Regions from separate parts of the Peribacillus sp. FW305-BF15 genome, predicted to be linked through region 3. Evidence: riboswitches for the same ligand, from Rfam matches in the RefSeq annotation. Region 3 holds a riboswitch; each other region holds the start of a gene.
The links. Region 3 has a riboswitch for S-adenosylmethionine ahead of AC3WLU_RS08540 (methionine biosynthesis PLP-dependent protein). Riboswitches for the same ligand answer to the same signal wherever they lie in the genome.

Region 1 (4,209 bases), on a different contig from region 3:
CAGGGCACTTTTGAAAAATCCGCAAATCATCATTCTTGATGAAGCAACGGCGGCCTTGGATACAGAATCTGAACATTTGATCCAGCAAGCCTTGTCACGTTTAATGAAAAAACGGACTTCAATAGTCATTGCACATCGTTTATCGACCATTCATGATGCCGATCAAATCATCGTTCTGGAAAAAGGGCAGGTTCTTGAAAAAGGAACACATGACCAGTTAATGCTAAACAACGGCCGATACAAGCAGCTCCATGACTTACAGTTCCCTCAACTAAGCGATTTCAAATACCTAGCAACTTAGCAGGCAAACATGCACAGAAAGCCTTTCAGTGCATGTTTGGTTTCATTTGAAATCATAACTTTCCAAAACCCGATTCGCAATGAGCTGATACCCTTTTTCATTCGGATGTAACTTATCACTGAAATACTTTGTTTTCTTTTCATCTTCAAAAAGATCATTTGTAGGAATGAATAACATCCTTTCATCTTTATCCGCTAATCCCTTTATTGACTCGTTATAATCGCGAATGTGCTTTTCAAGTTTTTGATTGTCTTTAATTGGGTTATAAAGTCCTATTACCAGAATATCCGCTTTATCGTTTGCCTCTATCAGTGTTGATGTAATCTTTTTCAGATGGTTGATATATTCCCGTTTACCCTCATTGATTTTTCGGTCACTTATTTTCTCCAAGTTCCCGCCATTACTATTGATCAAGTCATTCGTTCCAATAAAAACAATGAAAGTATCGGCTTCATCAAGTTTCGTTTTAATTCGGTAATCATCTAGCTGTTTCATCACCCCATCCGTTTCCTGGCCTTTAATACCGTAATTCCAAAAACTCACTTTTTGCTCCGATTGGGGATTATTCAATTCATCTTCAAGGCCATCTATATATCCTTCCCCGTCCTTATCCCCTTTTCCATAGGTTAATGAATCTCCAAAAGCCATGACCCTTTGCACATCTTCCGACTCCGAGGCCTGAAATTCATATGCAGCAAAACATATAACCAGTACGATAATCAATATACCTGCCAATTTTTTCATTTGGTTCTCCTCTTGTCTTTTTACTAGAAGTATTTAATCTTTTTCATACCCAAAAAATCTGCAGTACTAACATAAAAAAGAATTGTCAGATAAAGAATAAAGAGTGTATGATAATATAAAACTTTCAATGGATTGGGTTTCATTCAACGTCCCTAAAACCAAAAACGGGATTACCCTTCATTCTGGAGATTGAATAAATGATAGTTAGGAGTTTAAATCATGGAAGAACACATAGAGTTTAGAGAGGCAGAACTATCTGATCTACCCAGAATTGTTGAAATATATAATTCGACAATTGCTTCAAGGATGGTCACGGCAGATACGGAACCTGTATCCGTCCAATCGAGGGTTAAATGGTTTGAGGAACATCATTCAGAAAGTAGACCGCTATATATCATTACTATAGAAGGGAAAACCGCTGGATGGATGAGCTTTCAATCCTTTTATGGCCGACCGGCATATAATTCCACTGCCGAAATCAGCATTTACATTGATGATTATTTCCGGGGAAAAGGAATTGGACAAATTTCGATTCGAAAGGCAATTGAATTGAGTCCAAAATTAGGTGTTAAGACTTTATTGGGTTTCATTTTCGCCCATAATACACCAAGCCTTAAGCTTTTTTCTAAATTCGGGTTTGAAGAATGGGCACATTTACCTCAAGTTGCCGAGATGGATGGCATTGAGCGGGATTTGATCATTCTAGGTAAACGTGTCGATATTTAAATATAATTCTTCAGAGCTATTGCCTTGAGCAGTAGCTTTTTCAGATTAATACAGGTTTTAAAAATACCTATATGCTTCTTGAAGGGAAAAATATTCAGAATCTCTTTTACTTGCTAACGCATTCAATAGCGTATCCAATTCTTGGCTAGCTTGTACAGTCTGCAGACTTGTTAAGCCGTAAATCGCTCCCAACTTTATCATTTCCTGTCTCTTCTCTTCTACTTTTTCTATAGTTACCTTACGGCAAGGCATCATAGCCACCTCCCATTTATTCAATATTTTTACACTTTCATCATAATGAAATCACTAGTTAAAATCAACTATTTTCCAGAAATTAAATGTGTTATTTTATAGGTCAAATGTGACAAAACACCTATTTTATTATTTAATTATGTATAATTTGTGTCGTTTTCTTATAAACGCAAAAAAGCATCCACTAGTGTAGACTGCGAATGCTTACATCATATCCCTTATCCAAAAATCCAAATATTGTATTCCGATTACTATGTCATCCATTCAGAAGGTGACTCGTTATTAGGTCTATTTATAACAATCTTATATTCATCTTCAAGTACTTTTAATGGGGCATCATAAAGGTGCCTTTCATCAGAGGTTTTGTATACTCCATTGGCCAATAGCTCTTCAATGAGTTTTGCCTTCCTCTGTTCAATCCTCTTAAATAATTCTGCCATGTAAATGGCTCCTTTCCGTCCTAGTGCCTGCTTCTAGTTAGCTAAACTTTATCAACTTGTTTGATTTCACCAAATTATATATACCTTTTCTAGTATGTCACTAAACGTTATTTCCCAAAAATAAAAGCCCCTTCTAATTTAAGAAGAGGCTGACAGTGTCCGTTCGGCTCTTCTTATCTTCCAAGCATATGCTTGTTGGATTTAGCACAGTTCCCTAAACGGGTCCGCTGCCGAGGTTTCATAGGGCCAAGTCCCTCCACCTCTCTGGATAAGAATTCAATATATAATGATGTAGAAATGATTCTATCCTAATAATCTTCAAAAGTCAATTACCTGGTTCTCCCTTTTTTCCTGGACATAAAGTGATTCCTCTTTCAAATACGGGTTGCATTTTCTTGTCTTTCTGATATGATGTCAGTAATTACATACAATTCACACCACTAGGGGAGTCTTTTTTAAGACTGAGATGGAATTAGTTCCGGACCCTTTGAACCTGAACCGGCTCATACCGGCGGAGGGAAGTGGATGATATCGTCCATTTCACAGACTATATCCATCTACCCCGTTCCGTATTCAGGAACGGGGTTTTTTATTTAACAAAGGCAAAGGGAGCCATTCTATAGGAGGATGAACAATGGAGAATACAAAATTAGAAACATTCAGTGATAGACTGCATGCACGGGCAAAAGAGATTTGGAAAAGGAATCATTCACATCCCTTTGTCCAGGCAATTGGAAACGGCACACTTCCTGAAAAGAAATTTGCCTATTACCTGAAGCAGGACTATGTCTATCTCATGGATTATTCCAAGCTCTTTGCTTTAGGTGTCATCAAAGCCCATAACATCGGAACCATGGCAAAATTTGCGAGCATTTTAAATGAAACCCTTCAAGTGGAAATGGATATTCATCGGCATTATGCTTCCGAATTCGGGATCAGCTCCAAGGAATTGGAAAATACAGAACCTACTCCAACCACTCTAGCCTATACAGGTTACATGCTAAATGCAGCTCAGCATGGGACTTTGGCAGACTTGATCGCCTGTCTCCTGCCCTGCGCTTGGGATTATTACGAAATCGGTTTGCTATTAAAAGAACAAAATGGAGCAGCACTGGAAAACAATCGCTACGCAGATTGGATAAGGTCCTATTCATCTCCTGAATTCGGGGAAGCACACAAGTGGCTGATCGCTTTGTTGGAAGAATTGACGGAAGGCATGCCTGAAAAGGAACTTCTTAGATTAGAAAAGCACTTTTTGGTTACTTCCCGATATGAATATTTATTCTGGGACATGGTTCAAAATGAGCAGGATTGGCCTCTGTAGGTGGTTGACATGAGGATGAACCCTATCAAGAAACTGACATTGACTGCCATGATCACGGCTTTAACGACGCTTACCAGTTCATTTATTTTCATCCCTGCAGGATTTGCAAAAATCTTTCCTATTCAACATCTGGCAAATGTCCTGACGGCGGTTCTATTGGGGCCTGCATATGCGGTGACACAAGCTTTTTTAGTTTCCATCATTAGAAACATGATTGGTACCGGTTCAATTTTCGCCTTTCCCGGCAGCATGATTGGTGCACTTTTGGCCGCCATCCTTTACCGAAAAACACAAAGCTTAAAATTCGCCTGTTTAGGGGAAGTGATCGGGACCGGCTTTCTCGGTTCCCTGGCCTGTTATCCGCTTGCAACCCTCCTATTGGGAGAAAAAGCTGCTCTTTTTGGTTTTTTACCGGCTTTTAT
Region 2 (4,209 bases), on a different contig from region 3:
AAAAGACGACCCGAAAGAAAGCGGCACCGAAAAAAAAGAAACAAGCGTAAACAGGAAGCTGAGCGGAAGACGGATGATGTCGCTCGGCTTTCTGCTTGTTTTTGCAAGGAATCAGGCTTCTAATAAGATGAAAAGGTCTTGATAAAGAGGGAAGGAATGTACAAACAGGTGAGTCGATCACGATGCAAGAAACTGAATGGAATTACAGGAAATTAGTGGATATTGACGAAAGCAAAAAAAATTCGCTCCCTAAAGAGCGACAATGAGGAATTCAATCGTGAAAATCAACATATAGGCGAACGGTTGTAGTTTTCGACTATATATTGTGTTCATATTCTACCATATTTAATTCTGAAATAGCAACTAAATTACTGAAACTAACCTATGAATTTTTCTGGAAATCAATGATATTTCGCCCATTTCCGCCGCATATGGCTTTTTCATTTCATATACATATAAAAAGGTACTGAATAAAATGGATTTTTAGTATAATTTATACATATAGAACGATATAAATTTAATATGAATGGAAGATGCAAAATGGAAAATGGGAAAATCAAATCACTACATGCGGGGAAGCCGAAACAAGAAATTTTTTCGAATATCGATATCTTTTCAGCCATGGATAAACAAGCACAGGATAATTTGAAAGTGACTAAAGCTGGCATAATCGGTGATGGTGTCGGTAATGTAAAGTTCCATGGAGGTCCTGATCGGGCTTTGTGCTTTTACCCATTTGAGCATTATTCATTATGGAATGAAAAATTCTCTAAAGAGCTGGATATCCCTGCATTCGGTGAAAATTTAACTATAGGGGGGATGAAGGAAGAAACAACATATATCGGCGATATTTATCAAATAGGCGATGTGATTGTTCAAATTAACCAAGGGAGGATACCTTGTTCGACCATTTCCCTCTTCAATCAAGAACCTAAGTTTTTGGAACTCGTGCTGAAAACGAGTTTCACTGGTTATTTTGCAAGAGTACTTCAAGAAGGAACGATAAATAAACAAAACGAGATTGTGCTGATAGATCGTCTACAAGAAAAAATTTCTGTCCATTACGCAGCAGAGGTCATCCTTCATAAACGGGATGGGCTTGAAGGTGCTAAGGCTTTACTAACACTAGACTCGTTAGCGGAAGACTGGAAACAAAGGATCTTGAAGAGGGTTCAAGCAGCAAAAGATTGAATGATTTTTGCAAAAGTGAAAAAAATGTCGATCAGGTATTGAAATTGACAGACTATTAATGTAAATTAAATATAATCAAATTTTGAAATCTTATGAAAATTATATAAATGGATCTTATCGAGAGAGGTGGAGGGACTGGCCCGAAGAAACCTCAGCAACCAGCTTACGCAAAGGTGCTAAATCCAGCAAGCAGAGCTTGATAGATGAGGAGAATGTTTCAAAAACCTTCTTCTTTGAGAAGGTTTTTTTTCCTTTTCTCTCATACTCATAGAATACGACAAAAACAGGATTGTTTTTGAGAGAGGGTGTAATGATGAATTTTCGTAAAGAATTAAAAGAAAGAATGCTGGTTGGGGAAGGGGCAATGGGGACCTTGCTTTACTCTAATGGCATTGATCAATGTTATGAGGAATTAAACTGCACGAACCCAGATCAAATAGAGTCCATCCATCGAGCCTATCTGGAAGCTGGTGCAGATATCCTTCAATCGAATACATACGGAGCCAATTTCAATAAATTGAAGCGGTATGGACTTGAAGATGAAGTGAGCAGAATCAATCGCCAGGGAGTCATTCTTGCTAAAAAAGCGGCAAAAGGAAAGGCATACGTCTTCGGCACCATAGGGGCACAGCGGAGTATCAGGAAATCGGATTTAAGCATGGAAGAGATAAAACGGGCTTTTCGTGAACAGCTATACAGTCTGTTGATGGAAAATCCTGATGGGATTCTTCTGGAAACATTTTATGACCTGGAAGAACTGGAAACCGTCCTGCAAATCGTTAAAAATGAAACCGGACTGCCGATTATCGCAAATGTCTCGATGCATGAACTGGGTAATCTTCAAAATGGAATCCATTTAAATGAAGCCTTTCAAAAACTCGAGCAATTGGGTGCCGATGTGGTTGGTGTGAATTGCCGCCTTGGACCACATCATATGATTCGGGCCTTGGAAGAAGTGAGTTTGCCAAAGCAAGCATCGATTGCCATTTACCCTAACGCCAGCCTGCCGGATTATGTCGATGGGAGGCTCGTTTATAAAGCTGTCCCGGAATATTTCGGTTCTAGTGCCCTGGAACTTCGTGAGCAAGGCGCCGCGATCATAGGAGGGTGCTGTGGAACGACTCCACTGCATATTCAAGCTGTAAAGCATGCAATTGGAAGTTTGGCTCCCGTGAAAGAGAAATTTACGAAATCCCGTGAAATAGAAGTAATTGAGGTGAACGATAGGGAATTGGAACTTCCCCTTTACGAAAAGGCCAAAACGGAACGGACGATTCTCGTTGAGCTTGATCCACCGAAAAAGCTAGGGATAGAGAGTTTCATGACTGGTGCTGAGGTTTTGAAAAAAGCAGGGGTCGATTCCATTACATTAGCGGATAATTCACTTGCCTCACCAAGGATATCGAATGATGCACTGGCTAATTTACTGAAGAACCAATTGAATATAAATCCGATGGTGCATATAACATGCCGTGATCGAAATTTGATTGGCCTGCAGTCACATTTAATGGGTCTGCAGACGGTAGGGCTGAACGAAATATTGATCATCACCGGAGACCCTTCAAAAATTGGGGACTTCCCGGGTGCCACTTCGGTTTACGATTTATCTTCCTTTGACCTGATAAGTATGGTCAAACAATTTAATGAAGGTCTTTCCTATTCCGGTCAAAGTTTGGGTCAACGGGCAAATTTTAAAATTGCGGCAGCTTTTAATCCCAATGTGAAATATCTGGATAAAGCCGTACTGAGAATGGAAAAGAAGATTGCCTGCGGTGCTCAATCCTTTTTGACACAGCCAATTTATTCCGTAGAGCAAATCGAAGAAGTATATGAAGCGACAAAACATCTGGAAACCCCGATTTTCATCGGTATCATGCCCTTAACAAGCACCCGGAACGCCGAATTCATCCATAATGAGATCCCGGGCATCAAATTGCCTGATAATGTTAGAAGGGCCATGGCTCTAGCGGGGGATGACCCTGTAAAGTCAAGGATTGAAGGGGTGAATATCGCGCGGGAACTGGTGGACGCGGCTAGGGAAAAATTCAAGGGCATATATTTAATCACTCCATTCCTTCGCTATGAAATGACGGCGGAACTAACGAAATATATTAGAAAAGTCGATAGTAAACAGACATCAGAGGTGGCAGTACATGAATAAAAAAGCGATTCAAGATCAGTTAAATTCTAAGATTCTCCTACTTGATGGGGCGATGGGAACGATGCTTCAAGCGGAGAATTTGACAGCAGACGATTTTGGCGGGGAACAATTCGAGGGCTGCAATGAATATTTATCACTGACGCAACCGGAAATCATCCAATCGATTCATGAAAAATATTTAGCAGCGGGCGCAGATATCATAGAAACAAATACCTTTGGAGCGACCAGCATCGTCCTTGAGGAATACCAAATAAGTACGATTGCCTACAAGCTAAATAAAATTTCAGCTGAGCTTGCCGTTAAAGCTTGTGAAAAGTATTCCAATGATGAATGGCCAAGATATGTAGCTGGCTCGATGGGCCCCACTACAAAAACGCTATCTGTAACGGGCGGAACGACTTTTGATGTTTTAACAGATTCTTATGAAGAGCAGGCACTGGGTCTCTTGGATGGCGGGGTAGACTTGCTGTTGGTGGAAACCTGTCAGGATATGCTTAATGTCAAGGCTGCCTTTTCTGGAATCAAAGCAGCATTCGCTAAAACGGGAAAAGATGTGCCTGTCATCATATCAGGAACAATCGAACCGATGGGCACGACACTTGCCGGCCAGTCCATAGAAGCTTTTTATTTATCGGTTGAACATATGAAGCCCGTAGCTGTCGGCCTTAATTGTGCAACAGGGCCGGAATTCATGATAGACCATATCAGGACACTTGCAGATATATCAAATAGCGCCATCAGCTGTTATCCGAATGCCGGGCTCCCTGATGAAGAAGGCCACTATCATGAATCACCTACATCCCTGGCAGAGAAAATGAAGCAATTTGCCGAAAAGGGATGGGTCAATATCATTGGCG
Region 3 (4,209 bases):
TAAAGGGACCGAACATCGCATTTTAGTTGAAGAAGATGAACAGATGCAGGAAAGCATGAAGTTATCTGCCAATTAAACATGAAAAGACCCATTCATTATGGGTCTTTTTACGTTTATTAAAATAAAGGGCGATTCATTCCTGGACCAATACCACTTCATCATGTCCGCATTCAGGGCATTTCATGAGATGGGGACATTGCCCTTTTTGAAGGGATTGAGGGTATCCGTCGTTTTCTTTAAGTATGTCGATATCCATATAAGCACTGTAATCATCAGCATAATCCCTGAATTTCCCTTTATCCTCAAGTTCACTGCCGCATTCCGGGCAATCCACATGAATTTTTCTTAGACCGTTGCAAAGCGGGCATATAGACATTGTTTTTCCTCCTGTTCCAGATACTTATGATTTCAGTATTTGTCGATTCCAGTATTTTAACACATGGAAACACCCTCCCTAATGCTAGAGGGAGGGTGCTTCCAACCAATTATTTATTAACCATGTTAGCAGGATCGACCCATGCTTTGAATTCATCTTCCGTCAGGAACTCCAGTTTCAATGCCGCTTCTTTTAACGTGGAGTTGTCCTTGAAGGCAGTTTTGGCGATCTTGGCTGCTTTTTCATAACCGATATGCGGGTTCAATGCTGTTACCAGCATAAGGGAACGCTCTACATTTTCTTTGATCTTATCTTCATTTGCAGTGATGCCAACCGCACAATTATCGTTGAAGGAATGAATGCCTTCCGTCAATAATTTGACCGTTTGCAGGAAGTTATAGATGATGACTGGTTTGAATACATTCAATTCAAAGTTACCTTGGCTTGCTGCAAAGCCAATTGTAGCATCGTTACCCACGATTTGTGTCGCAATCATGGTAAGCGCTTCACTTTGGGTCGGATTGACTTTACCTGGCATGATGGAGCTGCCCGGCTCGTTTTCCGGAATGGCAATTTCTCCGATTCCGCTTCTCGGTCCACTTGCAAGCCATCTGACATCGTTCGCAATTTTCATTAAATCTGCCGCCAATGCTTTCAAAGCACCGTGTGCGTAGACGATTTCGTTATGGCTAGTCAATGCATGGAACTTATTATCAGATGTGACAAAAGGATATCCTGTATCTGCTGCAATTTGTTTGGCAGAAAGTCCCGGGAATTCTTTCTTTGTATTGATTCCGGTTCCTACAGCCGTTCCGCCTAGAGCAAGGTTCAATAGTTTTTGGCTGCTTTCCTCAATCATCGCCAAATCTTTATCGAGCATCGCTTTCCAACCGGAAATTTCTTGTCCTAATGTTAAGGGTGTAGCATCTTGAAGATGTGTCCGGCCGATTTTCACGACATCCCAAAATTCTTTTTCTTTTGTATCGAATGTATCACGAAGTGCTTTGATGGCAGGAACCAATTTTTCAGCGACTTCCATAAAGGCTGCAATATGCATGGCAGTCGGGAAAGTATCATTTGAGCTTTGTGCCTTGTTAACATCATCATTCGGGTGAAGGATTTCCGATTCACCATTTTCTTTTAACCATTCATTCCCTTTGTTAGCGACCACTTCATTCACATTCATATTACTTTGCGTACCGCTTCCCGTTTGCCAAACTACAAGCGGGAAATGTTCATCAAGCGTACCTTCAAGGATTTCGCCGCAAATCTTGACGATGGCGTTCTTTTTAACTTCGGAAAGATCGCCAAGATCATAGTTCACCTTTGCAGCAGCTTGTTTAACGTATGCAAATGCACGAACCAATTCTATCGGCATTTTTTCGTTACCGATTTTGAAATTGTTACGGCTTCTCTCAGTTTGTGCTCCCCAATATTTATCAGCAGGAACTTTCACTTCACCCATCGTATCACGTTCGATTCTGTATTCCATGTGTTCTCCTCCTAAGTTTGCACTATTCATTGAAGAATTTTTGCATATGAAATGAATAATGTCGGATTATTCTTTCTCTCCATACATTGTACAAACTTTATTATTTTAAAGCAAAAATATCCCGCTGACCCTTTCCATATTTCTGAAAAATCCTAGGCCATTCATATTTAGATGAAAATTTGGATATTCTTTTTTGACACATAAAGTGTAGGCACCGCTAGGCTTCAATTGACCTGGCCATGAACACCAACACATCATCATCCCCAAAATGTCCTTGACAGTGTTTTGTATATATAGTAAATTCAAAAGAAATTGAATAATCTAAACTCTTATCGAGAGAGGTAGAGGGAATGGCCCGATGACACCTCAGCAACCTTCATTTGTTTCAAACCAATGAAAAGGTGCTAATTCCACAAGTTTATGAACTTGGAAGATAAGAAGAATGACTCGTCCCTACTTAATCAAAGTCTTCTTCTTAAAGAAGACTTTTTTTTATTTTATTTAACTCAAAGGAGCAGTGAAAACCATGTATAAACCTGAAACATATCTTGCTCAATTAGGAAATCGCAGTGAAACGGCGACAGGAACAGTCAATCCGCCGGTATACTTTTCAACAGCTTTTCGCCACGAAGGAATCGGTCAATCGACGGGATTCGACTACACAAGGACAGGTAACCCTACCCGCCAGCTATTGGAGCGATCCATCGCCGATCTGGAAAAAGGAGACCAAGGCTATGCCTGCAGTTCAGGAATGGCCGCCATCTCCACTATACTCGCCCTTTTTAAATCCGGGGATGCGTGGATTGTCAGTGAAGATCTTTATGGCGGTACATATCGGCTGTTAGAACAAGGTTTTAAAAAATGGGGATTGCAGTGTGACTATGTAAACACTTGTTGTTTGGAGGATATCGAAAAAGCCATCACTCCTCACACGAAAGCCATCTTCATCGAAACTCCCACTAACCCTCTTATGCAGCAAACGGATATTAGCGCCGTTGCCGCATTGGCTAAACGATATAATTTATTGCTAATCGTTGATAACACTTTTTACACGCCTCTTATTCAACAACCAATCTTGCTTGGAGCTGATATTGTGATCCACAGTGCAACCAAGTATCTCGGTGGTCATAATGATGTGCTCGCCGGACTGATCGTTGCTAGCGGCGCTGAATTATGTGATGCACTTGCCTTCCATCATAATGGCACTGGAGCTGTCTTGAGCCCATTTGATTCATGGCTGTTGATGCGCGGAATGAAAACCCTGGCATTGCGGATGGAGCGTCATGAAAAGAATGCCAAGATACTTGTAGATTACTTATCGGAGCATGATTGTGTTACGGACGTATTGTATCCGGGCCGAGGCGGCATGATTTCTTTCCGCATCATTGATGAAGCGGCGGTCAACCCATTTTTACAATCGCTCTCATTAATTTCCTTTGCAGAAAGCCTGGGAGGGGTTGAAAGCTTCATCACCTATCCTGCCACACAAACACATGCCGATATACCGCTTGAGGTCAGAACGGCAAACGGTGTTTGTAATCGACTGCTCCGCTTCTCCGTTGGCATCGAGGATAGCGACGATTTGATTGGTGACTTGCAGCAAGCATTCGCACATGTAAAAAGGGAGGCACTACGATGACAGATCATGATTTTAGCTTTGAAACAAAATTACTTCATAATCAACATAAATTCGATCCGGCAACGGGCGGTGTGAGCGTCCCCATCCAGCATGCATCGACTTTCCATCAATCCGATATCGATCAATTCGGCAAATATGATTACAGCAGAAGCGGGAACCCAACTCGTGAGGCACTTGAAGACATCATTGCCGAACTTGAGGAAGGCACTCACGGCTTTGCCTTTTCATCAGGTATGGCTGCCATTTCAACAGCCTTCCTGCTATTGTCTGCCGGGGATCATATCGTCATTTCCGAAGATGTGTATGGCGGAACGTTCAGGATGGTCACAAGCGTTTTGAACCGTTTCAATATTGAGCATACCTTCGTTGACATGACGGACCTTGAAAGTGTCAAAGCGGCGGTTCAGCCAAATACCAGGGCCATATACATTGAAACGCCTTCAAATCCTTTACTTAAAGTGACCGATATTCAAGCTGTATGTGATATCGCACAAAAAGCCGGTGCCTTAAGTTTTGTTGATAATACATTCTTGACGCCCGCATTGCAAAAACCGCTGAACCTGGGCGCTGATGTTGTCCTTCATAGCGCGACGAAGTTTTTATCCGGACATAGTGATGTGATAGCTGGGCTTGCGGTCGTGAAAGATCCGGATTTGGCGGCAAGACTCGGTTCGCTTCAAAACTCCTTTGGAGCGGTCCTTG

Region 1: another riboswitch for S-adenosylmethionine. It lies ahead of AC3WLU_RS12215 (Fur-regulated basic protein FbpA); the one in region 3 lies ahead of AC3WLU_RS08540 (methionine biosynthesis PLP-dependent protein).
Region 2: another riboswitch for S-adenosylmethionine. It lies ahead of AC3WLU_RS20770 (bifunctional homocysteine S-methyltransferase/methylenetetrahydrofolate reductase); the one in region 3 lies ahead of AC3WLU_RS08540 (methionine biosynthesis PLP-dependent protein).

Annotation. Positions count from the first base shown of each region.
Region 1 is NZ_JBYSYV010000010.1:12,042-16,250, forward strand. It holds gene AC3WLU_RS12195 (ABC transporter ATP-binding protein) at 1-301, shown strand, start outside; gene AC3WLU_RS12200 (DUF459 domain-containing protein) at 344-1,045, opposite strand; gene AC3WLU_RS12205 (GNAT family N-acetyltransferase) at 1,265-1,771, shown strand; gene AC3WLU_RS12210 (Spo0E family sporulation regulatory protein-aspartic acid phosphatase) at 1,829-2,026, opposite strand; gene AC3WLU_RS12215 (Fur-regulated basic protein FbpA) at 2,275-2,463, opposite strand; SAM riboswitch class I at 2,634-2,738, opposite strand; TPP riboswitch at 2,896-3,000, shown strand; gene tenA (thiaminase II) at 3,098-3,787, shown strand; gene thiW (energy coupling factor transporter S component ThiW) at 3,803-4,209, shown strand, end outside.
Region 2 is NZ_JBYSYV010000023.1:7,949-12,157, forward strand. It holds gene ku (non-homologous end joining protein Ku) at 1-50, shown strand, start outside; gene AC3WLU_RS20765 (MOSC domain-containing protein) at 541-1,191, shown strand; SAM riboswitch class I at 1,303-1,401, shown strand; gene AC3WLU_RS20770 (bifunctional homocysteine S-methyltransferase/methylenetetrahydrofolate reductase) at 1,505-3,352, shown strand; gene metH (methionine synthase) at 3,345-4,209, shown strand, end outside.
Region 3 is NZ_JBYSYV010000006.1:210,316-214,524, reverse strand. It holds gene AC3WLU_RS08555 (ABC transporter ATP-binding protein) at 1-76, shown strand, start outside; gene AC3WLU_RS08550 (hypothetical protein) at 134-376, opposite strand; gene fumC (class II fumarate hydratase) at 486-1,868, opposite strand; SAM riboswitch class I at 2,195-2,308, shown strand; gene AC3WLU_RS08540 (methionine biosynthesis PLP-dependent protein) at 2,395-3,507, shown strand; gene metC (cystathionine beta-lyase) at 3,504-4,209, shown strand, end outside.